3 regions of the Serratia marcescens subsp. marcescens ATCC 13880 genome follow, and region 2 is predicted to be linked to each of the others. Evidence: predicted binding sites of a transcription regulator. Region 2 holds the regulator's gene; each other region holds the start of a gene.

Region 1 (10,632 bases), 570 kb from region 2:
GCGCCTGCAAAGCCGCGGGCTGAGCGTCGGCGCCTACCACGCCGGGCTGGACAACGAGCGCCGCGCCCAGGTGCAGGAAGCGTTCCAGCGTGACGATCTGCAGGTGGTGGTGGCCACCGTCGCCTTCGGCATGGGCATCAACAAACCCAACGTGCGCTTCGTGGTGCATTTCGACATCCCGCGCAATATCGAATCCTATTATCAGGAGACCGGCCGCGCCGGGCGCGACGGCCTGCCGGCCGAAGCCATCCTGCTGTACGATCCGGCCGACATGGCCTGGCTGCGCCGCTGTCTGGAGGAAAAACCCGCCGGGCAACAGCTGGACATCGAGCGCCACAAGCTGAACGCCATGGGGGCGTTCGCCGAGGCGCAAACCTGCCGCCGCCTGGTGTTGCTCAACTACTTCGGCGAAGGCAAGCACGAGAACTGCGGCAACTGCGATATCTGCCTCGATCCGCCCAAGCGCTACGACGGGCTGGAGGACGCGCGCAAGGCGCTGTCCTGCGTGTACCGCGTCGGCCAGCGCTTTGGCCTCGGGTACATCGTGGAAGTGCTGCGCGGCTCCAACAACCAGCGCATTCGCGAATACGGTCACGACAAGCTGCCGGTGTACGGCATCGGCCGCGATCAGACCACCGAACACTGGACCAGCGTGCTGCGTCAGCTGATCCACCTGGGCTTTATCACCCAGAACATCGCCATGCACTCAGCGCTGCAATTGACCGAGGCGGCGCGTCCGGTGTTGCGCGGCGAGGTGGCGCTGCAGCTGGCGGTGCCGCGTATTCAGAGCCTGAAGTCGCGCAGCAGCGCCAACCAGAAATCCTACGGCGGCAATTACGATCGCAAGCTGTTCGCCAAGCTGCGCAAACTGCGCAAATCGATCGCCGACGAAGAAAACATTCCGCCTTACGTGGTGTTCAACGACGCCACGCTGCTGGAAATGGCCGAACAGATGCCGATCAAGGCCGGCGATCTGCTGAGCGTCAACGGCGTCGGCCAGCGCAAACTGGAGCGTTTCGGCGCGCCCTTTATGGCGATGATCCGCGACCATCTCGACAATGACGAAGACTGAGGGCGATATATCATGCTGATGCTGTTTCTCACCGTGGCGCTGGTGCATCTGATTGCGCTGATGAGCCCGGGGCCGGACTTCTTTTTCGTGTCGCAAACCGCCGCCAGCCGCTCGCGCCGCGAGGCGATGATGGGCGTGGTCGGCATTTCGCTCGGCATCGTGGTATGGGCCGGCGTGGCGTTGATGGGGCTGCATCTGATCCTGCAGAAGATGGCCTGGTTGCATCAGATCATCATGGTTGGCGGCGGCATTTACCTGTGCTGGATGGGGTGGCAACTGCTGCGTTCCGCGCGGGCGCAGCAAGCGCAGCCGGCGGCGGAGGCCCAGGTGGCGTTGCCGAAGGCCGGGCGCAGCTTTATTCGCGGCTTCCTGACCAATTTGTCCAACCCGAAAGCGGTGATCTATTTCGGCAGCGTGTTCTCGCTGTTCGTCGGCGACAGCGTCGGCGCCGGAGCGCGCTGGGGGCTGTTCTTGCTGATCGTCGCCGAGACCTTCGTCTGGTTCAGCCTGGTGGCGGTGGTGTTTGCGCTGCCGGCGATGCGCCGCGGCTATCAGCGGTTGGCCAAGTGGATAGACGGGGTGGCGGGTGTGCTGTTTACCGGCTTCGGGTTACATCTGATATTTACCCGCTAACCGCAGTGAAATGCCCAAGGCCGAGCAGCGATGCCCGGCCTTTTCTGTCAGGCTTTGCGGGCGGTCGCCAGCAGCCCCGCCACCAGAATGAACAGCGAACCGAACAGTCGGTTGAGCAGCTGCATCTGGCGCGGCGTTCTCAGCCAGCCGGCGATGCGCGTCGCCAGGGTGGCGTAACCGATCATCACCAGAATATCCACCACCACGGTGGTGACGCCGAGCACCAGATACTGCTCAGCCTGGGGCTGATTGGGCAAGATGAACTGCGGGAACAGCGCGGCGAGGAACACGATGCTTTTCGGGTTGGTCAGGTTGACCAGCACCGCGCGGCGGAACAGACGGCGGCGCGGCATGCTGCCCGCCAGCGCATGCAGATCCAGCGCCCCGGCGGCGCGCCATTGCTGGATGCCGAGCCACACCAGGTAGGCGGCGCCCAGCCATTTCAGCAGCTCGAACGCCAGCAGCGATTGCGATATCAGCGCGCCGAGGCCGATGCCCACCAGCACGATGTGCGCGCTCAACCCGACCTGCAGCCCGGCGATCGACGCGGCGGCGCCGCGATAGCCGTGGCTGATGCCGGTGCTCATGGTATTGATGGCGCCTGAACCGGGGGAGAGGCTCAGGATAAGCGTGGTCAGCAGATAGGTTAACCACCAGTCCAAGGTCATGGTGCTTCGGCTCCCTGAAAGTGTCGTTTTGTGCCACAATGCGCCGAGGCGGCGCCGTTTTTGTAAGAATTGAATCACAATACGCTAGTATGATTTCTTGTGCCAGCGGTCACATTTTTCCGCCGGCCCCACAGGGAAAACGCTCTCGATGACCTCGTTCACTCTCAGCTCCGATGACTGGTTAACGCGTGAAACGCAGTTCGCTGCCTTCGCCACCGGGCCGCTGCTGGATTTCTGGCGGCAGCGCGAAGAAGGCGAATTCAGCGGCGTGGACGGCGTGCCGATCCGCTTTGTGCGCTTCAGTTCCGCGCGGCATCAGCGCGTGGTGGTGGTCAGCCCCGGCCGCATCGAAAGCTATGTGAAATACCCCGAGGTGGCCTACGATCTGTTCCACTGCGGCTACGACGTGGTGATCGTCGATCATCGCGGCCAGGGGCGTTCCGGGCGTTTACTGGCGGATACGCACCGCGGTCATGTGGTAAACTTCGCCGACTACGTGGACGATTTCGAGCAGCTGTGGCTGCGCGAGGTCGAATCGCGCGGTTATCGGCAGCGCTTCGCGCTGGCGCATTCGATGGGCGGCGCGATCCTGGCGCAGTTCCTGCAGCGCCGGCCGCAGGCGTTCGACGCGGCGGCGTTTTGCGCGCCGATGTTCGGCATCCGGTTGCCGATGCCGGGTTGGCTGGCCGATCGCATTCTCGACTGGGCGGAGACCCGCCCGGCGATCCGCGATTATTACGCGGTGGGCACCGGCCAGTGGCGTCCGTTGCCCTATGTGGTCAACGTGTTGACCCATAGCCGCGAGCGTTACCGTCGCAGCCTGCGCTATTATGCCGATTACCCCGAGCTGCAGGTGGGCGGGCCGACCTACCATTGGGTGCGGGAGAGCATCCGCGCCGGCCGGCAGATTATCGCGCAGGCCGGGGAGATCACCACGCCGCTGTTGCTTTTGCAGGCCGGTGAAGAACGGGTAGTCGACAACCGTTCGCACCAGGCTTTTTGTCAGGCTCTGTCAGACGCGGGGCGCCCTTGCGAAGGGGGGCTCCCGTGGGTTATCAACGGCGCACGCCATGAGATCCTGTTCGAGCGGGACGCGCTGCGCGCCGAAGCACTGAACGCAATTCTGCGCTTCTTTGCTCAACACTTAGGCGGCGCGCTGCCGCCGACAACTCCATCAGAGGTTAGAACATAACGCTATGTATCACGTCGTCGCTTCCGATTTAGATGGCACGCTGCTGTCTCCCGACCATACCCTGTCGCCGTACGCTAAAGAAACGCTGAAGTTGCTGACTCAGCGCGGCGTGCATTTCGTGTTCGCTACCGGCCGCCACCATATCGACGTGGCGCAGATCCGCGACAGCCTGGAGATCAGCGCCTTTATGATCACTTCCAACGGCGCACGGGTGCACAACACCGCCGGCGAACTGATTTTCAGCCACAACCTGGACGGAGATATCGCCCGCGATCTGTACGGCATGCTGCACGACGATCCGGATATCACCACCAACGTCTACCGTAACGACGATTGGTTTACCAACCGCGAAAGCCCGGAGCAGGAAGAGTTCTTCCAGGAATCGGTGTTCAAATATCAGCTGTTTGAGCCGGGCCTGCTGGAAACTGACGGCGTCTGCAAGGTTTACTTCACCTGTGAAGATCACGAGCGGTTGCTGCAGGTGGAAGACGCCATCAACGCGCGCTGGGGCGATCGGGTCAACGTCAGCTTCTCGTTCCCGACCTGCCTGGAAGTGATGGCGGGCGGCGTGTCGAAAGGGCATGCGCTGGAAGAAGTGGCCAAGATCATCGGCTATACGCTGCAAGAGTGCATCGCTTTTGGCGACGGCATGAACGATCTGGAGATGTTGTCGATGGCCGGCAAGGGCTGCATCATGCGCGACGCGCATCAGCGCCTGAAGGACATGCTGCCGGAGCTGGAAGTGATCGGCTCCAACGTCGATAACGCGGTGCCGCACTACCTGCGCAAGATGTTCCTCTGAAATAACCTTTAAATAATAAGGGCGCCTTGCGGCGCCCTTGGCATTACTTGTGCTGGCCCTGCTTCTGCAGGAACTGCACGCCCTTGTCCGGGAAGTCGGTGAACACGCCGTCGACGCCGGCCTGGTTGTAAATCACGTCATACAGCTGGTTTACGTCGGTCACGTACTTCGGCAGCGCATCGGCGCGGATGGTGAACGGATGCACCGCCAGCTTGCTGGCGTGCGCTTCTTTCACCATGTCGGTCAGCACGATGTGGCCCGGCTTGGATTGATCCGCCACCACCAGCATGTGGTAGTCCGGCCCGATGCCGTCGGCATACTGAGCGATTTTCTTCATCGCGCCCGGTTTGAACATCCAGTCGTAGTCGTATTCCACCCACTTGCCGTCGGCTTTCTGCTCGTAGGTTTCCTGCCAGTCGTTATAGGCGATCAGCTGCACCAGCTTCAGATCCATGCCCAGCTTCGGCTCCAGCTCGTTCTTGATGCGTTTGAGCTCGTTGGCGTCGAAGCACTGCAGGTAGACGTTGTCGTTCTTGCCGGTGTAGCCGTACTGCTTGAGCACCGCCAGCACTTTGCTGGAGATGTCTTTGCCTTCCTGTTTGTGGAACCACGGCGCCTTGATTTCAGGGTAGATGCCGATGTTCTTGCCGGTCGAATGGTTCAGACCCTGCACGAACTCGATCTCCTCCTGGAAGGTGTGCACGCGGAAGTCGGATTTGCCCATCGGGAAGCGGCCAGGGTAGCCCTGCACCTTCTTGCCGTTTTCGATTTCAAAGCCTTCGGTGAACTTCAGCGATTTGATCTCCGCCAGCGTAAAGTCGATGGCGTAATAACGGCCGTCTTTACGCGCGCGGTCCGGGAAGCGTTCGGCGACGTCGGTGACGCGATCGAGGTAATGGTCGTGCAGCACCACCAGCTCGTTGTCCTTGGTCATCACCAGATCTTGTTCGAGATAATCGGCGCCCTGCGCGTAGGCCATCGCCTTCGCCGGCAGGGTGTGTTCCGGCAGGTAGCCGCTGGCGCCGCGGTGGGCGATCACCACTTTGTCCGCCGCCTGCGCGGCGCTGACCATTGAGGTGGCGAGAATGATCCCTGTCAGCAGGGCTTTGACTTGAGTCCGCATTCCGTTTTCTCCATGTTGTTGGGGGCAGGGTAGTAAAAAGGCCGCAGGGCGGCCTTTAAATCATGCAAAAGTCGTGTGACGCTTAGCCGCGTTTGCCGGCTGCGATTTCCGCGTGGTGTTTCTTCTCGTTCAGCATGGTCAGCAGCAGCAGGATAACCGCCAGCACGCCGCCGCCGATCATCACCATGAAGCCGCCGTCCCAACCGAAGAAGTCTACGGTGTAGCCGACGATGGCGCTGGCCGCGACCGAGCCGCCCAGGTAGCCGAACAGGCCGGTGAAGCCCGCGGCGGTGCCGGCGGCTTTCTTCGGCGCCAGCTCCAGCGCGTGCAGGCCGATCAGCATCACCGGGCCGTAGATCAGGAAGCCGATGACCAGCATACAGATCATGTCTACGGTCGGGTTACCGGCCGGGTTCATCCAGAACACCACGGTGGCGATGGTCACCAGCGTCATGAAGAACACGCCGGTGGCGCCGCGGTTGCCTTTGAACACTTTGTCCGACATCCAGCCGCACAGCAGGGTGCCCGGGATACCGGCGTATTCGTACAGGAAGTAAGCCCAGGAAGACTTGTCCAGCGCGAAGTGCTTCACTTCTTTCAGGTAAGTCGGCGACCAGTCCAGAATGCCGTAACGCAGCAGGTAGACGAACACGTTGGCGACCGCGATGTACCACAACAGCTTGTTCGGCAGGATGTACTGCATGAAGATCTGCTTGGCGGTCAGCTCTTCTTCGTCTTTTTCGCTGTAGTCGTCCGGGTAGTCGTTTTTGTACTCTTCAATCGGCGGCAGGCCGCAGGATTGCGGGGTATCGCGCATCAGGGCGAAGGCGATCAGGGCCACCAGGATGGCGCCGAAGGCCGGCATGTACAGCGCCGCGTGCCAGTCGTTGAACCAGGCCATGCCCAGCAGGAACAGCAGCGGCGGCAGGCCGCCACCCACGTTGTGGGCGCAGTTCCAGATGGAGACGATGCCGCCGCGTTCTTTCTGCGACCACCAGTGCACCATGGTGCGGCCGCACGGCGGCCAACCCATGCCCTGGAACCAGCCGCACAGGAACAGCAGGACGAACATGATGGCGATGCTGGAGGTGGCCCACGGCACGAAGCCCATGAACAACATCACCGCCGCCGCCAGGATCAGGCCGGCAGGCAGGAACACTCGCGGGTTGGAACGGTCGGAAACCGAACCCATGATGAATTTGGAGAAGCCGTAGGCGATAGAGATGCCCGACAGCGCGAAGCCGAGGTCGCCGCGGCTGAAGCCTTGTTCGATCAGGTAAGGCATGGCCAGGGTGAAGTTCTTACGCACCAGATAGTAGGCGGCGTAACCGAAGAAGATCCCCAGGAAAATTTGCCAGCGCAGCTTACGGTAGAGCGGATCTACCTTATCGCTCGGCACACGGGCGATGTGTGCGGCCGGCTTAAAAATACTCAACATGAGCGCCTCCGATGGCTTTATCTGTTATCACATCAATATGACCTTTTACGTTCATTTGATGATTGAGCGGATATCGAATGTGGTGTTTTTGTGTTCCATAACGAGCGCCATTGTCATCAAATACGCCTGGTGTCGCTGTGACGAATGGCGCAATTGTTACACTTTCATGAAACCACGGCGGATTTTGAGCGATTCGTTAACGTTATGAAATAGAAAAACGTCCAAAAATCGTGATTATGATCACATTGATGGTTTTTTGTGGTCATTTTTATTTCGTTTTATGTTCGTTATTGTTCCTTATCAAACAAAGACCCCAATAACCGTGGCTCAATAGGCTCATAACTACCGATCCTGAGGGAGCGACATGAGCAGCTATTTTGACGGCGGCGAAACGGATGTGATCATCATCGGCGGCGGCGCCACCGGCGCAGGCATTGCCCGCGACTGTGCGCGGCGCGGCCTGCGATGCATTTTGCTGGAGCGCCACGACATCGCTACCGGCGCCACCGGCCGCAACCACGGTTTATTGCACAGCGGCGCGCGCTATGCGGTGACCGACGGCGAGTCGGCGCGCGAGTGCATCGAAGAAAACCGCATCCTGAAACGCATTGCGCATCACTGTATCGAACGCACCGATGGGCTGTTCATCACCCTGCCGCAAGACTCGCTGGACTATCAGCAACAGTTTATCGCCGCCTGTCGCCAGGCCGATATCGACGCCGAAGCGATCGACCCGCAGCTGGCGCTGCGGCTGGAGCCGGCGGCTAACCCGGTGCTGATCGGCGCGGTGCGGGTGCCGGACGGCACCGTCGATCCTTTCCGGCTGACCGCCGCCAACATGCTGGACGCGCGCGAACACGGCGCGCAGATCCTGACTTACCACCAGGTGGTGGGGCTGCTGCGCAGCGGCGACCGGGTGACGGGCGTGCGCGTTTACGACCATCAGAATCAGCGGCGCTATGAGCTGCACGCACCGGTGGTGGTCAACGCCGCCGGCATCTGGGGCCAGCAGATCGCCGAATACGCCGATTTGCGCATCCGCATGTTCCCAGCCAAGGGGGCGCTGCTGATCCTCGGTCACCGCATCAACAATATGGTGATCAACCGTTGCCGCAAACCGGCGGACGCCGACATCCTGGTGCCGGGCGACACCATCTCGCTGATCGGCACCACCTCGACCCATATCGACTACGACCAAATCGATAACATGCTGGTGACGCCGCAGGAGGTGGACATTCTGATCCGCGAAGGGGCGCTGCTGGCGCCCACCCTGGCGCAGACCCGCATTCTGCGCGCCTATGCCGGGGTGCGGCCGCTGGTGGCCAGCGACGACGATCCCAGCGGGCGCAACGTCAGCCGCGGCATCGTGCTGCTCGATCACGCCAGCCGCGACGGGCTGGAAGGGTTTATCACCATCACCGGCGGCAAGCTGATGACCTATCGTCTGATGGCGGAGTGGGCCACCGACAAGGTGTGCGAAAAGCTTGGCGTAAACCGCCCGTGCACCACCGCGCAGGACGCGTTGCCCGGATCCCGCCAGTCGGCGGAGGAAACGGCGCGCAGCGTGGTCTCACTGCCCGCCAGCATTCGCGGCTCGGCGATCTACCGGCACGGCGATCGCGCCAGCCAGGTGCCGGCGGCCGATCGGCTCGACACCAGCCTGGTGTGCGAATGCGAGGCGGTGACCGCCGGGGAAGTGCGCTATGCGGTCAATTCGCTGACCGTCAATAACCTGGTGGATCTGCGTCGCCGCACCCGCGTCGGCATGGGCACCTGCCAGGGGGAACTCTGCGCCTGCCGCGCCGCCGGACTGCTGACGCGCTTCAAGGTCAGCACGCCGCAGCAATCCATCGCGCAGCTGTCGCAGTTCCTCAACGAACGCTGGAAAGGCGTGCGGCCGATCGCCTGGGGCGACGCGCTGCGCGAGAGTGAATTTACCAGTTGGGTTTACCAGGGATTATGCGGGCTTGAGGCCCAGGCAGACAAAGAGCAGGAGGCGGATGATGCGATTTGACGTAGTGGTGATTGGCGGCGGCCTGGCGGGCCTGAGCTGCGCCATTGCCGTGGCCGAACTGGGCAAACGCTGTGCGGTGGTCAGTTCTGGCCAGAGCGCGCTCTACTTCTCCTCCGGCTCGCTCGATCTGCTGGCGAGATTGCCGGACGGCACGCCGGTCGAGATGCCGCTGGCGGCGTTGCCGCAGCTGGCGCAACAGGCGCCGCAGCATCCGTATTCTCTGATTGGGCCCGGCCGGGTGGCGGCGCTGTCCGCCGCCGCACAGCGGCTGCTGGAGCGCTGCGGGCTGCACCTGCAGGGCGAGGGAGCCAACAACCATCTGCGCATTACGCCGCTTGGCACGCGCCGCGCCACCTGGCTCAGCCCGCAGGCGATCCCGACGCTGCCGCTGACCGGCCAACTGCCGTGGCGGCGCATCGCGGTGATCGGCATCGAAGGGTTCCTCGACTTCCAGCCGCAGATGGCCGCCGACGCCTTGAGCCGCGAGCTCGGCGTAGAGACGGAGGTAGCCTATCTGCACATGCCGGCGCTGGACAGATTGCGCAATAACCCCAGCGAGTTCCGCGCGGTGAACATCGCCCGGGTTCTGGATTTGATGGAAAGTCTGCCGCCGATGGCCGAGGAGCTGCGGCGGCTGGCGGGCGAGGCCGAGGCGCTCTTCCTGCCGGCCTGTCTGGGCCTGGAGGACGACGCGTCGCTGGCGGTGCTGCAGGATGCGGTCGGCAAGCCGATCCGGCTGCTGCCGACGCTGCCGCCTTCGGTGCCCGGCATGCGCTTGCATCAGGCGCTGCGGCGGCGTTTCCAACAGCTGGGCGGCGTTTTCATGCCCGGCGACAGCGTGCTGCGCGCCGAGAGCGAGGACGGTCGCATCACCGGTTTGTACACCCGCAACCACGGCGATATTCCGCTGCGGGCGCAGCAGGTGGTGCTGGCCAGCGGCAGCTTCTTCAGCAATGGGCTGGTGGCCGATTTCGACCGGGTGCGTGAGCCGATCTTCGGGCTGGACGTGCACAGCCGCGCCGATCGCGCCGACTGGAGCCGGCGCGAGCTGTTCGCGCCGCAGCCTTATCTGCAGTTTGGCGTGCGCACCGACGGCAGGCTGCGGGCGATGAAGCAGGGAGTGCCGTTCGACAATCTGTATGCCATCGGCGCGGTCGCCGGCGGCTACGATCCGCTGCAGCAGGGCTGCGGCGCCGGCGTGTCATTGATCGGTGCGCTGCACGTCGCGCAGCAGATCGCCGCGGAGGAGTGCGTATGAGCCTGCATCAGGACCACAGCTTTGAAAGCTGCATCAAATGTACCGTCTGTACCACCTACTGCCCGGTCGCCAAAGTGAACCCGCTCTATCCGGGGCCGAAACAGGCGGGGCCGGACGGCGAGCGGCTGCGGCTGAAAGACCCGGCGCTGTACGACGAAGCGCTGAAATACTGCACCAACTGCAAGCGTTGTGAAGTGGCCTGCCCGTCCGACGTCAAAATCGGCGACATCATTCAGCGCGCCCGCGCCGACTTCGCCCAGAGCAAGCCGACGCTGCGTGACGCCATCCTCAGCCACACCGATATCATGGGCTCGCTGTCGACGCCATTTGCGCCGATCGTCAACGCCGCCACCGGGCTGAAACCGGTGCGCAAGCTGCTGGACAAGGCGCTGAAGATCGATCACCGCCGCGAACTGCCGAAATACTCGTTCG
Region 2 (10,632 bases):
CGTGGGTGATCAGCAGTACCTGCTTGCCGGTATCACGCCAGATGGTCAGCAGCAGCTCCTGCATTTGCTCGCGCGTGAACGCGTCGAGCGCGCCGAATGGCTCATCCAGCAACAGCAGACGCGGATCGGCGGCCAGGGCGCGGGCAATGCCGACGCGTTGGCGCATGCCGCCGGAAAGCTGCCAGATGAAGTGCTGTTCATAGCCCGCCAGCCCCACGCGCTGCAGCATCTGCTCCGCCACCTGGCGGCGCTGCGCCTTGCCGATGCCGGCCAGTTGCAGGCCGAACTCGACGTTGTCCACCACGTTGCGCCACGGCAGTAAGCCCTCATGCTGGAACACCACGCCCCGTTCGGCCCCCGGGCCGTGAACGGGCGTTCCATCCAGCGTGATGCTGCCAGCTGAAGGCTCGATAAACCCGGCGATCAAATTCAGCAGCGTGGTCTTGCCGCAGCCCGATGGGCCGAGCACCACCACCAGTTGCCCGGCGGCGATCTGGAACGACACGTCACGCAGCGCGGGCCGCCCCTGATACTCTGCTGAAAGATGATTGACGTTTAGCATCCTGCTTCCTTACGACTGCGGCGCAGCCTGCACCTGTTTCACAAAACGGTCGGTGACGTAAGCGCTGTAGTCGCTGTCGACCTGCGGGATCTTGCCCTGCTGCTTGAGGAATTCGGCGGTATCGCGGATTGCCTTGTCCACCGGCTGGCCGAGTTGGGCAACCTGATCGGCCACCGGCAGATAACGGTTCCCCTTAACCAGTTCCGGCACCTGCGCTTCCGGTACGCCGCTCAGGCGCGCCAGCGTGCTGAGATGGCTCGGATCTTTCAGCCACTGTTCCGGCGCCGCCAGGTAGGCCTTTTGCGCCTGCAGGGCGCTGGCGGCAAAGGCGGTCACTACGTCGGGATGTTTCTCGGCGAAGTCTTTGCGCACCACCCACACGTCCAGCGTCGGTGAACCCCATTCGCCCACCTGCGCGGAGTCGGTCAGCACCTTGCCCTGTTTGGCCAGTTCGTTGACCACTGGCGCCCAGACATAAGCGCCGTCGATGTCGCCGCGCTGCCAGGCGGCGGCGATGGCCGGCGGCTGCAGATTGAGGATCTTCACCTGTTCAGGCTTGATGCCCCAATGTTTGAGCGAGGCCAGCAGGCTGTAATGGGTGGTGGAAATAAACGGCACCGCAATGCGCTTGCCGATCAGATCCTGCGGGCTTTTGATGTCATTTTTCACCACCAGCGCTTCGGAGCTGCCGAGCTGCGAGGCGATGAGGAACACTTCGATGGGGAGTTTTTGGCTGGCGGCCACCGCCAGCGGGCTGGAGCCGATATTGCCGATCTGCACGTCGCCGGAGGCCAGCGCGCGCAGCACGCTGGAACCGCTGTCGAACTTACGCCAGTCGACGGTCGCGCCGGACTGTTTGGCGAAGCTGTTTTCCGCCTGCGCCACCTTGGCCGGCTCCGCCGACGTCTGGTACGCCACGGTCACGTCCACCGCGTAGGCGCTGGCCGCGCTGAGCGACAACGCCAGCAGCGCCGCGTTACGTAAAGAAAAGAGTTTGCCCGCCATGTTGCGCTCCGTTGATAAAAATCTGTTCAGTTGCTGACAGTTTTATCTGAGCGATGACGGGCGATAAAAGAATAAAAAAGTCTTCTTTATTACCTTAGGTAATATTAAAGCGGATCACAGCGCGATCGTCCCGCGCAAGAACACGTGAGCGTAGCCGCCCAGCAGCGTGCGGTCCCCTTGCAGTTCGCAGAACAGCTCGCCGCCGCGCGCCGAAATCTGCCGGGCGTGCAACCGATGGCGGCCGAGACGCGCCGTCCAGTAAGGCATCAACGTGCAGTGCGCGGAGCCGGTGACCGGATCCTCACCGCCGTCGAGCGTGAAATAGCGCGAAACGAAGTCCACGGTGTCACCGAGCGCGGTGACGATGACCGCACGCCCGGCCAGCGCGATCAACGCGGGAATGTCCGGCCGCAGCGCGCGCACCTGCGCCTCATGTTCAAGCACCACCAGCAGCGCTTTCGCCTGCCACACTTCCTGCGGCTGCACGCCCAACAGCGCCGCGAGGCCTGCCGGTTCGGCGACTTTCTGCGGCGGCCGGGCGGGGAAATCAAGTACCAGCCGCTCCCCGTCCTGCGCATCGCGCTTGACGAGCAGCTCGCCGCCGGCCGAACGGAAGCGAATATCTCGCAGCGCCGGGTTAACCGCGCTGAACATCACATGCGCCGCCGCCAGGGTGCCGTGGCCGCAAAGGTCGACCTCGCGTTCCGGAGTAAACCAGCGGATGGCGGTCATGTCGCCGTCATCCCAGACAAAGCTGGTTTCCGGCAGGCCGATCTCGTTGGCGATCGCCTGCAGCCGCTCCGCCGGCAGCGGCTGCGTCAGCAGACAAACCCCGGCCGGGTTGCCGCGCAACCCTTCGCCGGTAAAGGCGACCACGTGATAATAGTTTTCCGCCATCGTTCCGCTCCTTAATGCCAAATCAGTAATACGCAGGCTGCCGTCAGCAGCCCCATGGAAACGTTGAAGATAACCCAGGCCTTTTTGCTGCGCAGCAGGCGGCCGATCAGGGTGCCGAACGCCAGCCAGATAATGCCGGCGACGATGTTCACCGCCACAATGCCCAGCGCGATCGCCGCTATGGAACCGTTGTACTTATCGCCCGCCAGGCTGAAGCTCGCCACCGCGCCCAGCGCCATCAGCCAGGCTTTCGGGTTGAGGAACTGCAGCAGCCAGCCCTGATACAGCCGCACCGGCTGCGGCGGCGCCACGTCGGTTTCCAGCTTTTCATAGGCGGCGGTGGCGACTTTCCACGCCAGCCACAGCAGGTACAAACTGCCGAGGATTTTCAGGATCAGGTGCAGCGACGGGTAGATCAGGATCAGGCTGCCGACGCCGAACGCCACCAGCAGCAAAATGCTTTGCATGCCGAGCATGATGCCGACCATCAGCCACAGCGATCGCATAAAGCCGAAGTTAGCGCCGGAGGTGGTCAGCAGCAGATTATTGGGGCCAGGCGTGATGGCCGCGACCCACAGGAAGCCCAGCATCGAAAGGAATAAACTCGGTTCCATGGCACGGGTGCTCCTCACCCAAGGCGCTTTTTTGCAGTATCATTGTTAATTCTTGGTATTGAAGCTAACAGTGCGCTAGGGATCTCACAATAGCCGCCCACAACATTTTACTCAGCCTATGCCTAACACCTTTCGCCCTCTGACCGGGGCCAGTAACCCGCACCTGCAAACGCTGTTGCCGCGGCTGGTGCGCCGCCGCGTGTTATTGAAACCGCATTGGCAACGGCTGGAATTGCCCGACGGCGATTTCGTCGATCTCGCCTGGAGCGAGGATCCGGCGCAGGCGCGCGACAAACCGCGCGCGGTGCTGTTCCACGGCCTGGAGGGCAGCTTCTACAGCCCCTACGCGCATGGCCTGCTCAACGCCTGGCGCGATCGCGGCTGGCTGGGCGTGGTGATGCACTTTCGCGGCTGCAGCGGCGTGCCCAACCGCAAACAGCGCATCTATCACTCCGGCGAAACCGAAGACGCGCGCTTCTTTCTGCGCTGGCTGCGCGACCGCTACGGCGAAGTGCCAACCGCGGCGGTAGGCGTTTCGCTCGGCGGCAACATGCTGGCCTGCTATCTGGCGCAGCAAGGCGCCGACAGCCTGCTGCAGGCGGCGGTGGTGGTCTCGGCGCCGCTGATGCTGGAACCCTGCGCCTACCGCATGGAGCAAGGCTTCTCCCGCGTTTATCAGCGCTACCTGCTGGGGCAGCTGAAACAAAACGCCACCCGCAAGCTGTTGCACTATCCGGACACCCTGCCGCTCAAGCTATCACAGCTGAACGGTTTGCGGCGCATCCGCGAGTTCGACGATGCCATCACCTCGCGCATTCACGGCTTCAGCGACGCCACCGACTATTATCGCCGCTGCAGCGCCCTGCCGCTGTTGCCGTCCATCCAGACGCCGCTGCTGATCATCCATGCGCAGGACGACCCTTTCATGACCCCTGAGGTGATCCCCGACGTCGCCGGCCTGCCGCGCAATATCGAATATCAGCTGACTGAGTTCGGCGGCCACGTCGGCTTCGTCGGCGGCACGCTGAAAAAACCGCACATGTGGCTGGAGCATCGCATTCCGGCCTGGCTTTCCCCTTATCTGGACATTCCGACGTGATTATTCCCTGGCAAGAACTGGCAACCGACACCCTGAACAGCCTGATCGAATCCTTTGTGCTGCGCGAAGGCACCGATTACGGTGAGCACGAACGATCGCTGGAGCAGAAGGTGGAGGACGTGCGCCGCCAGCTGAAAAACGGCGAAGTGGTGCTGGTGTGGTCGGAACTGCACGAGAGCGTCAACATCATGCCGCGCGGCCAGTTCCGCGCCGGGCAGGAAGAAATTTAGTGGCGCCCGGTTCTATGACTGACGGAAAAAATCAGGTAACAATGGGACATTGCAAACCAGCGCGCGCCATTTTTTCCTGACATAGAGAGCGTCAACAAGAGCCACAATAATCCCCTGACGCCGGCGCATTCAACACGGAGTGACAACCACCATGTCTGCCAAACATCCCGTTATCGCGGTGACCGGTTCCAGCGGCGCCGGCACCACCACCACCAGCGTGGCGTTCCGCAAAATCTTCCAGCAGCTCAACATTCGCGCCGCCGAGCTGGAGGGCGACAGCTTCCACCGCTATACCCGGCCGGAAATGGACGCGGCGATCCGCAAGGCGCGCGATCTGGGCAGACACATCAGCTATTTCGGCCCCGAGGCCAACGACTTCGGCCTGCTGCAGCAGAGCTTTATCGAGTACGGCAAAAACGGCACCGGCCGTTCGCGCAAGTACCTGCACACCTACGACGAAGCGGTGCCCTACAATCAGGTGCCGGGCACCTTCACCCCGTGGGAGCCGCTGCCGGCGCCGACCGACGTGCTGTTCTACGAGGGGCTGCACGGCGGCGTGGTCACCGAGCACCATGACGTGGCCAAACACGTCGATCTGCTGGTCGGCGTGGTGCCGATCGTCAACCTGGAGTGGATCCAGAAGCTGATCCGCGATACCGGCGAACGCGGCCACTCCCGCGAAGCGGTGATGGATTCGGTGGTGCGCTCGATGGAAGACTACATCAACTACATTACGCCGCAATTCTCGCGCACCCACATCAACTTCCAGCGCGTGCCGACGGTGGACACCTCCAACCCGTTCGCCGCCAAGGCCATTCCCTCACTGGATGAAAGCTTCGTGGTGATCCACTTCCGCGGCCTGGACCAGATCGACTTCCCCTACTTGCTGGCGATGCTGCAGGGCTCGTTTATCTCGCACATCAATACGTTAGTGGTGCCGGGCGGCAAAATGGGGCTGGCGATGGAGCTGATCATGGCGCCGCTGGTGCAGCGGCTGCTGGAAGGCAAGAAAATCGAATAAGCGCGTTGAGCGCGGCGCCGAGCCGCGCTCCGTCTCGATTACGCCGGCTGGCGGATCTCGAAGCTGTGGGTCACCGTGGCGGCCTTGTTGAGCATCAGCGCCACCGAGCAGTACTTCTCCGCCGACAGGTTCACCGCTCGCTCGACGATTTTGTCGGTCAGATCCTGGCCGGTAACGATGAAGTGCAGGTTGATATGGGTGAACAAGCGCGGGGCTTCTTCGCGGCGCTCGGAGGTCAGCTTCACCTCGCAGTCGCGCACGTCGTTGCGCCCTTTTTGCAGGATGGAGACCACGTCGATCGCGCTGCAGCCGCCCACCGACATCAGCACCATCTCCATCGGGCTGGGCGCTTTATCACCGGCGTTGCCGTCCATCAGCACCTGATGGCCGGAGGCCGATTCACCCAAAAACGTTAACCCTTCCACCCATTTAACTCTTGCCTGCATTCTGGTCACTCCGGTTGATTTCTTAAAATCAGAGTACGCTTTCGCATAGAAACAGGCAACGTAACCTGATGCTAATCATGCTGAAGCGAGACAACACGAGACACCCGCCTTACTCTGTGCTACAAACAGAGCCGCAATAAATCTTTCCGGGACACTGTATTTCAGGGAAACGCCCAGAGAAAGGCTCCTTTACCGGTATGTTAACAGAATGTAGCTTGCAGCGCTTACGGCAAGTTAATATGCTAGAGCGACAGCGTATTTTTATGACACGCCTCAAAACTTGCCGGTAGCCCTCGCTCATGACTGCGGCTACAGGCGGGTTTTACAGGGAACTCTGACCCCTGTGACACAAGGCAGCGATAACAACAGAGGATAACAGCGAATGGTTCTCGGCAAACCGCAAACAGACCCTACTCTCGAATGGTTCCTGTCTCATTGCCATATCCACAAATATCCATCGAAGAGTACGCTGATTCACCAAGGTGAAAAGGCCGAAACGCTTTACTACATCGTGAAAGGCTCCGTCGCGGTGCTGATCAAGGATGAAGAAGGTAAAGAGATGATCCTGTCCTACCTCAACCAGGGGGATTTCATCGGCGAGCTCGGATTGTTCGAAGAAGGCCAGGAGCGCAGCGCCTGGGTTCGCGCGAAAACCGCCTGTGAAGTGGCCGAAATTTCCTACAAGAAATTCCGCCAACTGATCCAGGTGAACCCGGACATCCTGATGCGTCTGTCCGCCCAAATGGCGAGCCGCCTGCAGGTCACCTCCGAAAAAGTGGGCAACCTCGCCTTCCTGGACGTGACCGGCCGCATCGCGCAAACCCTGCTGAATCTGGCGAAGCAACCCGACGCCATGACTCACCCGGACGGCATGCAGATCAAGATCACCCGTCAGGAGATCGGCCAGATCGTCGGCTGCTCGCGTGAAACCGTTGGCCGTATTCTGAAAATGCTGGAAGATCAAAACCTGATTTCCGCCCACGGCAAAACCATTGTCGTCTACGGCACCCGTTAATCTCCGAAGAAACGGCGCAATCTGCGCCGTTTTTTTATCTGCTCTCTGCCATGTGGCGCCGCCTGATCTACCACCCGGAAATCAACTACGCACTGCGACAAACGCTGGTGTTGTGCCTGCCGGTGCTGTTCGGCCTGCTGATAGGCCAGCTGCAGCTCGGCCTGATGTTCTCTCTGGTGCCCGCCTGCTGCAATATCGCCGGTCTGGACACGCCGCATAAGCGCTTCTTTAAACGGCTGATCGTCGGCGGCTCGCTGTTCGCCTTCAGCAGCGTGCTGTTGCAACAGGCGCTGCTGTGGCACGTACCGCTGCCGGCGCTGATGCTGGGCCTGGCGCTGCTGCTCGGCGTCACCGGTGAAATCAGCCCGCTGCACGCCCGGCTATTGCCGGCGGCGCTGGTGGCCGCCATTTTCGCTCTCAGCACGGCCGGCACGGTGCCTCTCTGGCAGGCGCCGCTGCTGTACGCGATCGGCACCGTCTGGTACGGCTTATTCACCTGGTTCTGGTTCAAGCTGTGGAAAGAGCAGCCGATGCGCGAGACGCTGAGCCAGCTCTACCTGGAGCTGGCGGACTATTTCGAAGCCAAATACTCACTTCTGACCCAGCACACCGATCCGCAAACCGCGCTGCCGCCGCTGCTGGTGCGCCAGCAAAAGGTGATGGATCTGATCAGCCTTTTGTACCAACAGCTCAATTTCCTGCCGCACGCCAACAACCTCGAACAAAAGCGCCTGCAGCGCGCCTTTCAGGTGGCGATGGATCTGCAGGAGCACATCACCGTCAGCCTGCATTTGCCGGAGGAAGTGCAAAAACTGGTGGAGCAGAGCCAGGCCGAAGCGATCATTCGCCGCAATGCACTGGTGATCGCCGGCCGGCTGCGCGTGGTGGCGCACGATATCCTCTACCATCAGCATTCGAAGCGCTTCTCCATGAGCCACGAACTGGCGGCGCTGGAAAAAATGGCGGCGCAGCATCCCGATAACCCGGTCGGCCAGTTTTGTTATTACCACTTCAGCCGCATCGCCCGCCTGCTGCGCACCCAGCATCCGCTGTACCGCCGCGACCTGATGCCCGGCCAGCACCGCCTGCCGTTTTGGCCGGCGCTGGCCAGCTATCTGTCGTTCAAATCCACCGCCCTGCGCAACGCCGCGCGGCTGGGGGTGACGCTGGCGGTCGGCAGCAGCCTGGGTGCGGTCTTCAACCTGCCGAAGCCATACTGGATCCTGCTCACCATCATGCTGGTGAGCCAAAACGGGTATAACGCCACCCGGGTGCGTATTCAGCACCGTGCGCTGGGCACGATTGCCGGACTGTTGCTGGCGGCCGGGCTGCTGCAGCTGCAGCTGCCGGAGGGAGAAACGCTGAGCATCATGCTGGTGATCACCCTGCTGGCCTACCTGGTTTCGCGCAAGAACTACGGGCTGTCGGTGATTGGCTTTACGGTCACGGCGGTTTACACCCTGCAGCTGCTGGCGCTGAACGGCTCGCATTTTCTGGTACCGCGCCTGATCGATACGCTGATAGGCTGCGTGCTGGCGTTCGGCGGCACCATTTGGCTGTGGCCGCAGTGGCAAAGCGGGCTGCTGCGCAAGAATGCCCATCAGGCGCTGGAACACGATCAAACCGCGCTGCGGCTGATGCTGAAGCAACCGGAACCGGACGCCACCGCATTGGCCTATACCCGCATGCAGGTCAACCAGGCGCACAACGCGCTGTTCACCTCGCTCAATCAGGCGATGCAGGAGCCGGGGTTCGCGTCGAATTATCTGGCGGACATGCGGCTGTGGGTCACTCATAGCCAGTTCATCGTCGAACACCTGAACGCCATGACCATTCTGGCGCGCGAGCACTACATGCTGACGCCGAAACTGGCGGAAGCCTATCTGCAAACCTGTGAAATCGCGCTGCAAAGCTGCCAGCAGCGGTTGGAATACGACGGCCCGAGCAGCGGCAACAGCGGCATCATGCAGCCGCCGGATCTGCATCCGGAGATGCCCGTCACCGAGATGGAACGTCATTTGCGGCGCATCCTGTCGCACCTGAACGTGATGCATACCATTTCGTCGCTGGCCTGGCGCCAGCGCCCGCACCACGGCATCTGGCTCAAGCGCAAACTGCGCGATCAATAAGGGCGCGGCATGCCGCGCCCCGTTATGCGCCGCACGGGCTTCAGGCGTTGATCACATCCTGCACCGCCAGCTCGAACAGCGCCATGCCGGCCTCGATATCCTGCAGCTCCACCACCAGCGACGGCGCGAAACGGATCACGTTCGGCCCGGCGTTGAGGATCATCAGCCCACGCGCGGCGGCGGCGGTGAGGAAATCGCGCGCTTTGCCGTGATAATGCGGCGTCAGTTCGGCGCCGATCAGTAACCCCATGCCGCGAATGGCGGTGAAAATACCGTATTTATCGCCGATATCCTGCAAAGCCTGCACATACAGCGCGTGGCGCTGTTCGATGCCGCTCAGCACTTCCGGCGTATTGATCACATCCAACGCCGCCTCCGCCACCGCGCAGGCCAGCGGGTTGCCGCCGTAGGTGGTGCCGTGAGTGCCCACCTGCATCACCGACGCAATCTCTTCGGTGGTCAGCATGGCGCTGACCGGGAAACCGCCGCCCAACGCCTTGGCGGTGGTGAGAATGTCCGGCGTCACGCCATAATGCATATAGGCGAACAGTTTGCCGCTGCGCCCCATGCCGCTTTGCACTTCGTCGAACACCAGCAGCGCCTGATGCTGGTCGCACAGCTCGCGCACGCCTTTGAGGAAGCCGGCGTCGACCGGCGTAATGCCGCCCTCGCCCTGAATCGGCTCCATTACCACCGCGCAGGTATGGTCGTCCATCACCGCTTTCACCGCCGCCAGATCGTTGAACGGCACGTGCACGATGTCGGCCGGCTTCGGCCCGAACCCATCGGAGTATTTGGCCTGCCCGCCCACCGACACGGTGAACAGCGTGCGGCCGTGAAACGCGTTATAGAAGGCGATGATTTTGGTTTTGTACGGGCTGTGGCGGGTGATAGCGTAATGACGCGCCAGTTTGAACGCCGCTTCGTTGGCCTCTGCGCCGGAGTTGGCGAAGAACACCCGGTCGGCGAAGGTGGCGTCGATCAGTTTGCTCGCCAGGCGCAGCGCCGGTTCATTAGTGAAGACATTGCTGGTATGCCACAGGGTTGCGCCCTGGCGTTTGAGCGCCTCGACCAGCGCCGGATGGCAGTGCCCCAGCGCTGTCACCGCGATGCCGCCGGAAAAATCGATGTACTCTTTTCCCTGCTGATCCCAGACTCGGCTGCCTTGGCCGCGCACCGGCACAAACTGGGCCGGTGCATAAACAGGCAGGATCACCTGGTCAAAGGTGCTGCGGCTCACTGCGGATTTTTCAGTCATTTTCGGCTCCACCCTGAAGGTTTTTCAGCGCTATCGTAATATTAGATTGAAAACATAATCACGAAATATGCATAAAAAACCAATCAAGCGCAAACGCAAAACGCCTGACGAGCGAAAAAAACGCATCGGGATTAACGGTTGAGGAAGTTATCCAGCAGCTGATGGCCCTGCTCGCTGAGCACGCTTTCCGGATGGAACTGCACCCCTTCCAACGCCAGCGTGCGGTGGCGGATGCCCATAATCTCGTCGCGCACGCCGTCGCGTTCGCTCCAGGCGGTCACTTCAAAACAGTCCGGCAGCGTATCGGCTTTCAGCACCAGCGAGTGATAGCGGGTCACGGTCAGCGGATCGTTCAG
Region 3 (10,632 bases), 1.4 Mb from region 2:
GGGCAAGGATGCCCGCGTTTATCCCTCGATGGCGCTTCGCTCTTGATCATCGTAGTGCGAGCGGGCCGCTCTGAAGGCGTCGGCGGAGGCGATAATCCACGACCAGAGCGGCAGCATGTTGAGCAGCATCTCTTCCCCCGCGTCGGTGATGGTGTAAACCACGCGGGGCAGTTTTTCCTGATAATCGCAGCGCGATATCAACCCATCCCGCTCGAGATGGCGCAGTGTCCGCGTCAGCATTCTCTGCGTCACGCCCGCTAATTGGCGGCTTATTTCGCCGTGGCGCAGCGGCCCGTGGGTGCCCAGGATATGCAATACCCCCAGCGACCAACGGTTGCCCGCATGCGCGAGGATCTCGCGCTTCAGCCCTTCATCGTCGTTGCTCAATGCTTCACAGAACGCCTGCGAAAATTGCAGCAGCGCTTCCCGATCGCTCGTCATATTCCTCTCCGGTATCACGCGTGTACCTAATTGAACCCGTTTTTGTCAGCTGTCAGGATGACGCAGTGTCAAGACAGGAGGCAAGAATGAAATCCACAAATCCATCCATCAATACCGTGCTCATACTCGGCGCCGGTGAACTGGGGCTGCCGGTATTGCGTGCGATGAGCCGGCAGGCTCGGTTATACCCATCTTTAAAAATCAGCGTGCTGCTCCGGCCGGAGGCCGCCCGCGCCGTCAGCGGCCCGCTCCGGGCGCGGCGGGATGCGCTGGCGCGGCTCGGCATCGCCGTGGTGGAAGGCGATCTGCAGCAAAACGGCGTGGAGGCGCTGAGTGCGCTATTCCGTTCCTTCGACGCGGTGATCAACTGCAGCGGCTTTGTCGGCGGGGCGGGCACGCAGATAAAGATCACCCAGGCCGTCTTGCAAGCGGGCGTGGCGCGCTACTTCCCGTGGCAGTTCGGCGTGGACTACGATGTTGTCGGCAAAGGCAGCGGGCAACAGGTGTGGGATGAACAGCTCGAGGTGCGTCACCTGCTGCGTGCGCAGCGTGCGACGGAGTGGGTGATTGTTTCCACGGGCATTTTCACCAGCTACCTGTTTGACCCCGGCTTTGGCGTGGTGGACGCGGCAACCAAAACGGTGCGCGCGCTGGGCGACTGGCGCTACGCGGTGACGCTGACCACCCCCGAGGACATTGGCCGGCTGACGGCCGCGATTTTTTTCCATCGGCCCGCGTTTCGCAACCAGGTGGTCTATATCGCCGGCGACACGCTGACCTACCGCGAGCTTGCCGATGTCATGCAGGCGCGCTGGGGCGTGGAGGTCAACAGGATCCTGTTGGACAAAGAGCGGCTGCGGGAAGATGTGCGGAACCATCCGCGTGACGTCGGCGCCAAATACCGGCTGGCTTTCGCCCGGCCCGACGGCGTGGCGTGGGATAAGGCGAAAACCTTCAATGCGCGCCAGGGCATAGCCACCACCACCGCCGAACAGTGGCTGGCGCAGCAATGGCCGATCCCTCAGGACGGTTAATCGCCTGAGCGCCGCAGTCAGAACTGGCGCTGCATCCAGCGCACGTTCAGCCGCACCAGCGCGATGATGGCGCTGGAGAGCAGCCGCAGCCCGCCGGGCATGTCGCGGCGGCGAATGTCCAGCAGCAGCACGGTGCGCACCTGCGGGCTGTCGTTCCATACCTCGTGCTCGAAGGTATCGTCCCAGAGCATGAACTCCCCCTCGCGCAGCCGGTATTCGCGGCCGTCCACCTTCAGCACCGCCGCCGGCGCGCCGTCGGCGCGTTTGGGCATGTCCAGCACCAGATAGCCGCGCAGAATGCCGCGGAACGGACCGCGATGGGGCGGCACCTGTTTGCCGGGCGCCAGGAAGGAGAGCGACGCGGACAGCACGTCCGGCGAGGAGGCGATCAGCGCCGCCAGCGTCGGACAGCGCGCCAGGTTGCGGGGGATGGGCTGGCCATAGGCCTTCATGATGAACATGCGCCAGTCGCGCGCGTCGTTGGCGGAGATGGACGCCTGCTGGCTCATGATCTCGTGAAAGCGCGGGATATTGTGCAGATCGTGGGCGACCGTCAGCGCCTCTTCGCGGATCTGCCGCCATTGGGCGGTGAAGCGTTCGGCGTCGGGGAAGAGGGCTGCGCTGTCGAGCACCGGCTGGCCCTGGATGCGGCGATCGTAAACATTGCGCAGGGCAAGTACGGACCAATCATAAATCGCGGACATCATAATGACCTCGCCTCAGGAAACGCCAAAGGGACACTGCGCGCTTCTTCGGCGCGGCGCGTGGACGGCCGGGGGAGAAACGGCAGGAAAAATTGGTACGCTTCAATAGATTAGCACAGCATTTGTGCAACCGTGTGTCTGCGAATGTGTCGAAATGCGGCGAAAAAAACCACACAATTAAAGTGTGACGCGTATCGCATTTAGCGGGCCGGTTGGTTAAAATATCGCGACTTGCCCGCACCTGTCCGGATTTTGTTTACCATGGAACACGCTCCCGTTTCGCGCTCAACCGCCTGGTTGCGCGTGGTCATCCTCGCCGTCTCGGCCTTTATTTTCAACACCACCGAGTTTATTCCGGTCGGTCTGCTGAGCGATATCGCCGCCAGCTTCTCGATGCAAACCGAACAGGTCGGCCTGATCATCACCATTTACGCCTGGATCGTCGCCGCCGCCTCGCTGGCGTGCATGCTGCTGACCAGCAAAATTGAGCGCCGCAAACTGTTGATCGGCGTGTTCATGCTGTTTATCGCCAGCCACGTGCTGACCGCCGTGGCCTGGAACTTCACCACGCTGGTTATCTCGCGCGCCGGCGTGGCGCTGGCGCACTCGGTGTTCTGGTCGATCACCGCCTCGCTGGCGATCCGCGTGGCGCCGCCGGGCAAGAAAGCCCAGGCGCTGAGCCTGCTGGCGGGCGGCACCGCGCTGGCGATGGTGCTCGGGTTGCCGCTCGGGCGGGTGGTCGGGCAACTGCTCGGCTGGCGCATGACCTTTATCGGCATCGCAGTGTGCGCCACGCTGGCGCTGGTGCTGCTGTGGCGCCTGCTGCCGGTGCTGAAAAGCGAGCACTCCGGTTCGCTGGCCAGCGTGCCGCTGCTGTTCAAACGCCCGGCGCTGGTGGCGCTGTACATGCTGACCATCATTGTGGTGACGGCGCACTTCACCGCCTACAGCTACATCGAGCCGTTTATCCAGACCGTGGCCGGGCTGTCGGAGAACTTCACCACGCTGATGCTGCTGCTGTTCGGCGCCGCCGGCATCGTCGGCAGCCTGCTGTTCAGCCGCTACAGCGAGCGGTTTCCTTCCGGCTTCTTCATCGGCGCCATCACGCTGCTGGCCTTGAGCCTGCTGCTGCTGTTACCGGCGGCCGGCAGCGAAAGCCACCTGACGGTGCTGTGCATCTTCTGGGGGATGGCGATCATGGCGATCGGCCTGTCGATGCAGGCCAAAGTGCTGAGCCTGGCGCCGGACGCTACCGACGTGGCGATGGCGATTTTCTCCGGCCTGTACAACTTCGGCATCGGCAGCGGCGCGCTGCTGGGCAACCAGGTGAGTCTGCATCTGGGCATGGGCAACATCGGCTTCGTCGCCGCGCCGCTGGCGCTGATCGCCCTCGGCTGGTGCCTGTTGAGCGTCTACCGCAGCGAACGGCTGCAGCAGCACCACAGCCGTTAACCTGCGGCATCCCGCGCTGCATTTTCCTGCTATAAAACAGGCTGCTGCAGCGTTTTATGCTTAACTTTTTTTCATAGTCTGCTAATTAAAAATTTAACTCCGACGCCGCTTCGCTAGCATAGAAAGTCATCAAAAATGTTAATGCGAGGTTAACGGTGAGTGACTCTGTAGCGGCGTCGCCGATCCATGCGCGGGATTTGGCGGCCAGAATCGACGCCTTGCCCGCGTCGGCCGGCCTGTGGCGCTTTATCATTCTGCTGTCGCTGGGCGGCTTTTTCGAACTCTACGATCTGTTCCAGACCGGCTATATCAGCACCGGCCTTATCGCCGACGGCATTTTCCACACCGGCGCGCAGGGCGTCTTCGGCGTGTCGGATCAGGCGGCCTTCGCCTCCGCCACCTTTCTCGGCCTGTTCGTCGGCGCCAGCCTGCTGAGCCCGTACGCCGATCGCTTCGGCCGGCGCGCCACCTTTATGTTCGCTCTGATCTGGTATGGCGCCTTCTCGCTGCTGTTGGCGTTTCAACAGCAGGCGGAATGGGTGATCTTTCTGCGTTTTCTGGTGGGCGTCGGGCTCGGCATCGAGTTGGTGACCATCGATACCTACCTGACGGAGTGGGTGCCCGCGCATCTGCGTACCCGGGCTTTCGCCTTCGCGTTCTTCGTGCAGTTTCTGTCGGTGCCGGCGGTGGCGCTGATGTCCTGGTGGCTGGTGCCGCAGACGATTTGGGGCCTGAGCGGCTGGCGCTATGTGGTGATCGCCGGCGCGCTGGCTTCGCTGGTGATCTGGCTGGTGCGCAAGGGGCTGCCGGAGTCGCCGCGCTGGCTGGTGCAACAGCGGCGCTATGCGCAGGCCCGGCAGGTGATGCGGGACATGGAACGGCGCTGCGGCGTGGCGGCCGCGGACTTCCCGTCGCGCCCGGTTGACGATGCCGAGGGAGCGCCGCTGCGCGGCCGCTTTCGCGACATCTGGGCGCCGCAATATCGCGATCGCACGCTGATGCTGGTAGTGATGAATTTCTTTCAGGCCATCGGCTTCTTCGGCTTCGGCAACTGGTTGCCGGCGCTGCTGTCGGGCAAGGGCGCTTCGGTCACCCACAGCCTGCTGTACGCTTTCTTCATCACGCTGGCCTACCCGCTTGGCTCGCTGCTGTGCAGCTTCTACGCCGACAAGATGGAGAACAAGTGGCAGATCGTGTTGTCCTGCCTGGTGACGGTGATCTTCGGCTCGCTGTTCGCACTGCAGAACAACCCACTGTGGCTGATCCTGTGCGGTTTCTTCATCACCTGGTCCAACGCCTGGCTGACCTACAGCTACCACTCGTATCAATCCGAGATCTTCCCGACCCATATCCGCGCCCGCGCCGTCGGTTTCTGCTACTCCTTCAGCCGCCTGTCGACGGTATTCAGCAGCATCATCATCGGCATTATCTTGCAGTACGGCGGTTCGCTGGGGGTGATCGCGTTTATCGTCGCCAGCATGCTGATCGTGATGCTGGTGATCGGGCTGTTCGGCCCAAAAACGCGCGGTATCGATCTGGAAAACATCTGACGTTTTGCGCCGGCGGCGACGCCGGCTTCTTCAGCAAAAAAACTCGCGATCATGCGAAAATTATTCCGTTATCACTGCCTTTACGCCTGCCGTACTGTTAACCCGTACAAAATCCAATTCGATACCGAGCGGGGAACACGTCATGAGCACCCTTACCGCGCCCGATGGCGCACGCATTTTCTATAAGGATTGGGGCCGCGGCCAGCCGATCCTGTTCTCCCACGGTTGGCCGCTGTCCGCCGACGCCTGGGACAACCAGCTGCTGTTTTTCGGCCAGAGCGGATTCCGCGTGATCGCCCACGATCGCCGCGGCCACGGCCGTTCCGATCAAACCTGGCACGGCAACGACATCAATCAATACGCTGACGATCTGGCCCTGCTGATCGAAACGCTGGATCTGCGCGATCTGATCCTGGTCGGCCATTCCACCGGCGGCGGCGAAGTGGCGCGCTACATCGGCCGTCACGGCAGCGATCGGGTGGCGAAGGTGGTACTGGTCGGCGCCGTACCGCCGCTGATGCTGCAAACGCCGGTCAACCCTGAGGGTACGCCGATGGCGGCCTTCGACGGTATTCGCAGCGGCGTGGCGGGCAACCGCTCGCAGTTCTTCAAAGATTTGGCGGTGCCATTCTATGGCCTCCACTGCGACGAGGTGGAGAGCAATGCGGGGCTGATCGACCACTTCTGGCTGATGGGCATGCAGGGCGGCGTGAAAGGGCAGTACGAGTGTGTGCGCGCGTTCTCCGAAGTGGATTACACCGCCGACCTGCTGGCGATCGACAAGCCGACGCTGCTGGTGCACGGCGACGCCGATCAGATCGTGCCGATCGGCGCCTCGGCGCTGAAAGCCGCTAAGCTTATGCAACAGGCGGAGCTGAATGTTTACGCTGGCGGTTCTCACGGTTTGGCGCAGGTCGATCCCGATCGCTTCAACGCCGATCTGCTGGCCTTCATCCAAAATTCGCCGTTTTAAGGGGGCACGATGAACCTGACTGCTATCGCCGCCCGCTGCGCACAGCGGCTGCATGCGCCCGCGGTGCGCTGGCTGCTGCTGCTCGCCATTTGCGCCGCCTATATTCAGGGCGGGCTGGTCAAGGCGTTGAACGTTGAGGGCGCGATTGCCGAAATGACCCACTTCGGCCTGCAGCCGGCGGCACTGTTCGCCGTGCTGGTGACGCTGCTCGAACTGGCCGCGTCGGCGCTGATCCTGAGCGGCTTTTATCGCTGGCTCGGCGCGTTGGCGCTGGCCGGTTTTACCCTGATGGCGACGCTGATGGCCAATCCGTTCTGGCAGTTCGACGGGGCGGAGCGCGGCCAGATGATGAACGGATTTTTTGAACACCTCGGGCTGGCCGGCGCGCTGTTGCTGGTGGCATTTAACGATTTGAAGGAGCGAACGGATGGCTGAACAGACGGAAAACAAGGCGACGGCGGGCGGCTTCGCGCCGCTGAAAATTCCATTATTTGCGGTGCTGTGGGGCGCCACGGTGCTCGGCAACGTCGGCAGTTTTATGCGCGACGTCGCCAGCTCGTGGCTGATCACCGACCTGTCGAGCAACCCTTCGGCGGTGGCGCTGATGCAAACCGCCGCCACGCTGCCGGTGTTCCTGCTGGCGATCCCGGCCGGGGTGCTGTCGGACATTCTCGATCGGCGGCGCTTTCTGATCTTCGTGCAAATTCTGCTGGCCTGCGTGAGCGGCAGCCTGCTGGTGCTGTCGCAGACCGGTTCGCTGACGGTGGAATATTTGCTGGCGCTGACGTTCGTCGGCGGCATCGGCGCGGCGCTGATGGGGCCGACCTGGCAGGCGATCGTGCCGGAGCTGGTGCCGCGCGCCGAGCTGAAAAACGCCGTGGCGCTGAACTCGCTGGGCATCAACATCGCCCGTTCCATCGGCCCGGCGGCCGGCGGTCTGCTGCTGGCCAGCTTCGGCGCCGGCGCGGCCTACGGCGCGGACGTGATGAGCTATGTGCTGGTGATCGCGGCGCTGCTGTGGTGGAAGCGGCCGAAGGCCGAGGACAGCGGCCTGTCGGAGCACTTTTTCGGCGCCTTCCGCGCCGGGCTGCGCTATGCCCGTTCCAGCCGCGAGCTGCACGTGGTGCTGCTGCGGGCGGCGGTGTTCTTCGCCTTCTCCAGCTCGGTCTGGGCGCTGCTGCCGCTGGTGGCGCGCCGCATGCTGGGCGGCAGCGCCGGTTTCTACGGCGTTCTGCTGGGGGCGGTGGGCGCCGGGGCGATCCTCGGGGCGATTGCGCTGCCGCGCCTGCGCCAGCGGCTGAATGCCGACGGGTTGGTGTTGTTGGCGGCGGTGCTGACGGCGGCGGTAATGGCGGCCCTGTCGCTGGCGCCGCCGCAGTGGCTGGCGGTGGTGCTGCTGCTGGTGCTGGGCGCCGGCTGGATTATCGCGCTGACCACGCTCAACGGCGCGGCGCAGGGCGTGCTGCCCAACTGGGTGCGAGGCCGCGGCCTGGCCATTTACCTGATGGTGTTCAACGGCGCGATGGCGGCGGGCAGCCTGCTGTGGGGGCTGGTGGCGCAGGAGCTGGGCGTGGCCGCCACGCTGCTGGTCGGCGGCGTCGGCCTGTTGGCGGCGGGGCTGCTGTTCCACCGCCTGCGCCTGCCGACCGGCGAGGCCGATCTGCAGCCGTCGAACCATTGGCCGGAGCCGTTGGTCAACACGCCGGTCGAGAACGATCGCGGCCCGGTGATGATTCAGGTGGAGTACCGCATTCGCGAGCAGGATCGGCCGCAGTTCTTGCGTACGCTGCTGATGCTGGAGCGGGCGCGTCGCCGCGATGGCGCTTACGCCTGGGGCATCACCGAGCACACCGGCGATCCGGAATGCATCATGGAGTGGTTCCTGGTGGAATCCTGGGCGGAGCATCTGCGGCAGCACCAACGGGTGTCGCACGCCGACGCCGATCTGCAGCAGGAGGCGCTGCGCTTCCATATCGGCCCTGAGAAACCGGTGGTGCATCACTTCCTGTCGCTCGACCGGCGTCAGGTGAAGCATTAACTGCACGGCCAGGCGGTGAGAAGGTGCTATGCTTTTGGTCGGTTCGGCGGCGCGGCCGCCGTAAGACGAATGTAGTCAGCACAGGGAGACATATTGATGACGGCACCTTCTGCTTTTGCCCGCGAACTTGGGCTGCGCTATCCGATCGTTCAGGGGCCGATGAACGGCGCGTCGCCGCCGGCGTTGGCGGTGGCGGTGAGCAACGCCGGGGCGCTGGGATCATGCGCGGCGGCGCTGTTTTCCCCGGCGGTGATCCTCGAGCGCGTGCAGCAGATCCGCGCGCAGACCGCCGCGCCGTTCAACATCAATCTGTTTCTGCTCGATGAGCAGCACCCGGATCTCGCCGAGCTCAAGCGCGCCCAGCACCTGCTGCGGCCGTTCCGCGAAGCGCTGGGGCTGAGCGAGCCGCCGATCCCCACCCAATTCGCCGAAAACAACCGCGACCAGATCGCGGCCCTGCTGGAGGCTGCGCCGCCGGTGGTCAGCTTCACCTTCGGCGTGCTGCCGCGCGCCACGGTCACACAGTTCAAGAAGGCCGGCTCGCGGGTGATCGGCACCGCCACCACGGTGGCGGAAGCCCGCGCCTGGGAAGAGGCGGGCGCCGACTTCGTCTGCGTCTCGGGCGCGGAGGCGGGCGGCCACCGCCCGACCTTCCTCGGCGATATCGAACAGTCCTGCGTCGGGTTGATGGCCCTGTTACCGCAGGTGGTGGCGGCGGTGAAGATCCCGGCGATCGCCGCGGGCGGCATCATGAACGGGCGCGGCATCGCGGCGGCGCAATTGCTGGGCGCGCAGGCGGCGCAGCTGGGCACCGCGTTTCTGTGCAGCCCGGAGTCGGGCATCGCCGAAGCCTGGCGAGCGGCGCTGCGCAATGCCGGCGATGACAGCACGCGCCTGACGCGCGCCTTCAGCGGCCGCCCGGCGCGCGGCATCGTCAATGACTTCATGCGGCAGATGCGCGCGGAAGAGGCGCAGATCCTGCCTTATCCGGTGCAGAACGCGCTCACCGGCGATATCCGCCAGGCGGCGGCCAAGGCCGGGCGCGGGGAGTTTATGTCGCTGTGGGCCGGGCAGGGCGTGGGCCTGGCGCGGCCGATGCCGGCGGCGGAGCTGGTCGCCACGCTGGCGGCGGAGCTGGAAGCGGTGTGACCTCGTCGGCGCGATTTATTGCTGTGGCAATGTAAAAAGACGCCGGGGTGAGGCCTGAGAAGAGATGAACAGCCCGGCGTTCACGCCGGGCTGCGGGTTTACCCCTGCTAGACGAGAATATCGGCGGAAGCGTCGACATGCCCAACGATTTTGACAAGGAAATCAGGTAATTGATTGCCGGAGAGATTGATGGCCAGATCGGTGACATTCTGCTGCGCGTCATAATTCAGCGCCGCTTCATACAACGAGCCGCTTAAACTATCCACGAAGTGCAGCTCGCTCCCGTCGGCCTTAGCCGTCTGGTTGAGCCACGACAGATCGATTTTATCCACCGCCGTCTGGAAATCGCGGATCCAATCCGGCGCGGCGGCTTGGCTGTCGCCGGCTTCGCGGAAGACGAAGGTGTCCGCGCCTGCATTGCCCCAGAGCTGATCGGCGCCGCCGGCACCGTAAATGATGTCGTTGCCTGCACCGCCTTTTAGCGTATTGTTCAGCGCGTTGCCCACTAAAATGTCTGCGCCGCTGCCGCCGATGATATTTTCAATCTGCGCGCCGTAGGCGATGGCGATATTTGCCTTCAAGCCGCCCACATCAGAGAATGCGCCTTCGTTAATGTTGATGCGCTGATCCTGGCTGTAGCCTGAAAAATCCAGCGTGTCATTGCCGCCGGCATCCCAGATAGCCGCCACGATTTTGTCCGTGGACGTCTTAACGCTCAGAAAGTCTCTGTCCGTATTCGAGTTGAAACCATAGGTGGTATCGCCGGTGCGCGTGGTGGTATTCTCGCCGTAAAGCTTCTGTATGGCGGTAATATCATCCAGCTGCGGCCCTGATGGCCAAACGCCTTTATAGTCAGCGCTGGTGTATTGTTCGTTAAAATAGCTCATCAAAGAATATTGATGGTCGTCTTCATAATACTTCGCCGAGTTGGCGTAGGTGGGGTAGGTGGCATTTGACGCATCATAATTGCCGGGATGAGAAAGCCCCAACGCATGCCCTATTTCATGAGTCAGCGTATCCCTGGCGTAGTTATTGGTTTGCGGATTGGAGGCGTCGTAGCCGTTATTGCCGCTGATCCAAATGGTGCTTTTGAGATTGCTCTGCGTACTTTCATACGAGGTGTAATTGCCCCCGCTGGCCGCCTTATAAAAACCAAACTTTATATCTGCATTTTTCGCGTCGTTGCCTTTAACCTCGGTGAACGTGATGTTGGCCACATCCGACCAGGATTGCAATGAAAGCTTGGTTTGGGCTTGCTGGGCGGCGGTAAGCTGCGCGGCGCCCGTCTTGT

What was found. Region 2 encodes CRP, which controls carbon source genes, mostly activating them, when cyclic AMP is high. Its sites were predicted from a motif close to ATGTGANNNNNNTCACAT; they were not measured.
Region 1: the regulator CRP is predicted to act here: its motif matches at 7,157-7,174, upstream of glpT (glycerol-3-phosphate transporter).
Region 3: the regulator CRP is predicted to act here: its motif matches at 2,362-2,379, upstream of J0F90_RS15950 (sugar transporter).

What each region holds. Positions count from the first base shown of each region.
Region 1 is NZ_CP071238.1:191,874-202,505, forward strand. It holds gene recQ (ATP-dependent DNA helicase RecQ) at 1-1,072, shown strand, start outside; gene rhtC (threonine export protein RhtC) at 1,085-1,705, shown strand; gene rhtB (homoserine/homoserine lactone efflux protein) at 1,753-2,373, opposite strand; gene pldB (lysophospholipase L2) at 2,522-3,565, shown strand; gene yigL (sugar/pyridoxal phosphate phosphatase YigL) at 3,570-4,367, shown strand; gene glpQ (glycerophosphodiester phosphodiesterase) at 4,411-5,490, opposite strand; gene glpT (glycerol-3-phosphate transporter) at 5,573-6,928, opposite strand; gene glpA (anaerobic glycerol-3-phosphate dehydrogenase subunit A) at 7,293-8,942, shown strand; gene glpB (glycerol-3-phosphate dehydrogenase subunit GlpB) at 8,932-10,200, shown strand; gene glpC (anaerobic glycerol-3-phosphate dehydrogenase subunit GlpC) at 10,197-10,632, shown strand, end outside.
Region 2 is NZ_CP071238.1:4,737,524-4,748,155, forward strand. It holds gene tauB (taurine ABC transporter ATP-binding subunit) at 1-562, opposite strand, end outside; gene tauA (taurine ABC transporter substrate-binding protein) at 572-1,567, opposite strand; gene J0F90_RS22720 (PhzF family phenazine biosynthesis protein) at 1,682-2,464, opposite strand; gene J0F90_RS22725 (LysE family translocator) at 2,476-3,078, opposite strand; gene J0F90_RS22730 (hydrolase) at 3,197-4,177, shown strand; gene J0F90_RS22735 (YheU family protein) at 4,174-4,407, shown strand; gene J0F90_RS22740 (phosphoribulokinase) at 4,559-5,428, shown strand; gene J0F90_RS22745 (OsmC family protein) at 5,467-5,874, opposite strand; gene crp (cAMP-activated global transcriptional regulator CRP) at 6,257-6,889, shown strand; gene J0F90_RS22755 (YccS/YhfK family putative transporter) at 6,940-9,018, shown strand; gene argD (bifunctional acetylornithine/succinyldiaminopimelate transaminase) at 9,059-10,276, opposite strand; gene J0F90_RS22765 (aminodeoxychorismate synthase component II) at 10,408-10,632, opposite strand, start outside.
Region 3 is NZ_CP071238.1:3,326,930-3,337,561, reverse strand. It holds gene J0F90_RS15965 (winged helix-turn-helix transcriptional regulator) at 19-441, opposite strand; gene J0F90_RS15960 (aromatic alcohol reductase) at 528-1,475, shown strand; gene J0F90_RS15955 (aspartyl/asparaginyl beta-hydroxylase domain-containing protein) at 1,493-2,179, opposite strand; gene J0F90_RS15950 (sugar transporter) at 2,441-3,631, shown strand; gene J0F90_RS15945 (MFS transporter) at 3,787-5,181, shown strand; gene J0F90_RS15940 (alpha/beta fold hydrolase) at 5,324-6,154, shown strand; gene J0F90_RS15935 (DoxX family protein) at 6,164-6,589, shown strand; gene J0F90_RS15930 (MFS transporter) at 6,582-8,192, shown strand; gene J0F90_RS15925 (NAD(P)H-dependent flavin oxidoreductase) at 8,289-9,341, shown strand; gene J0F90_RS15920 (serralysin family metalloprotease) at 9,449-10,632, opposite strand, start outside.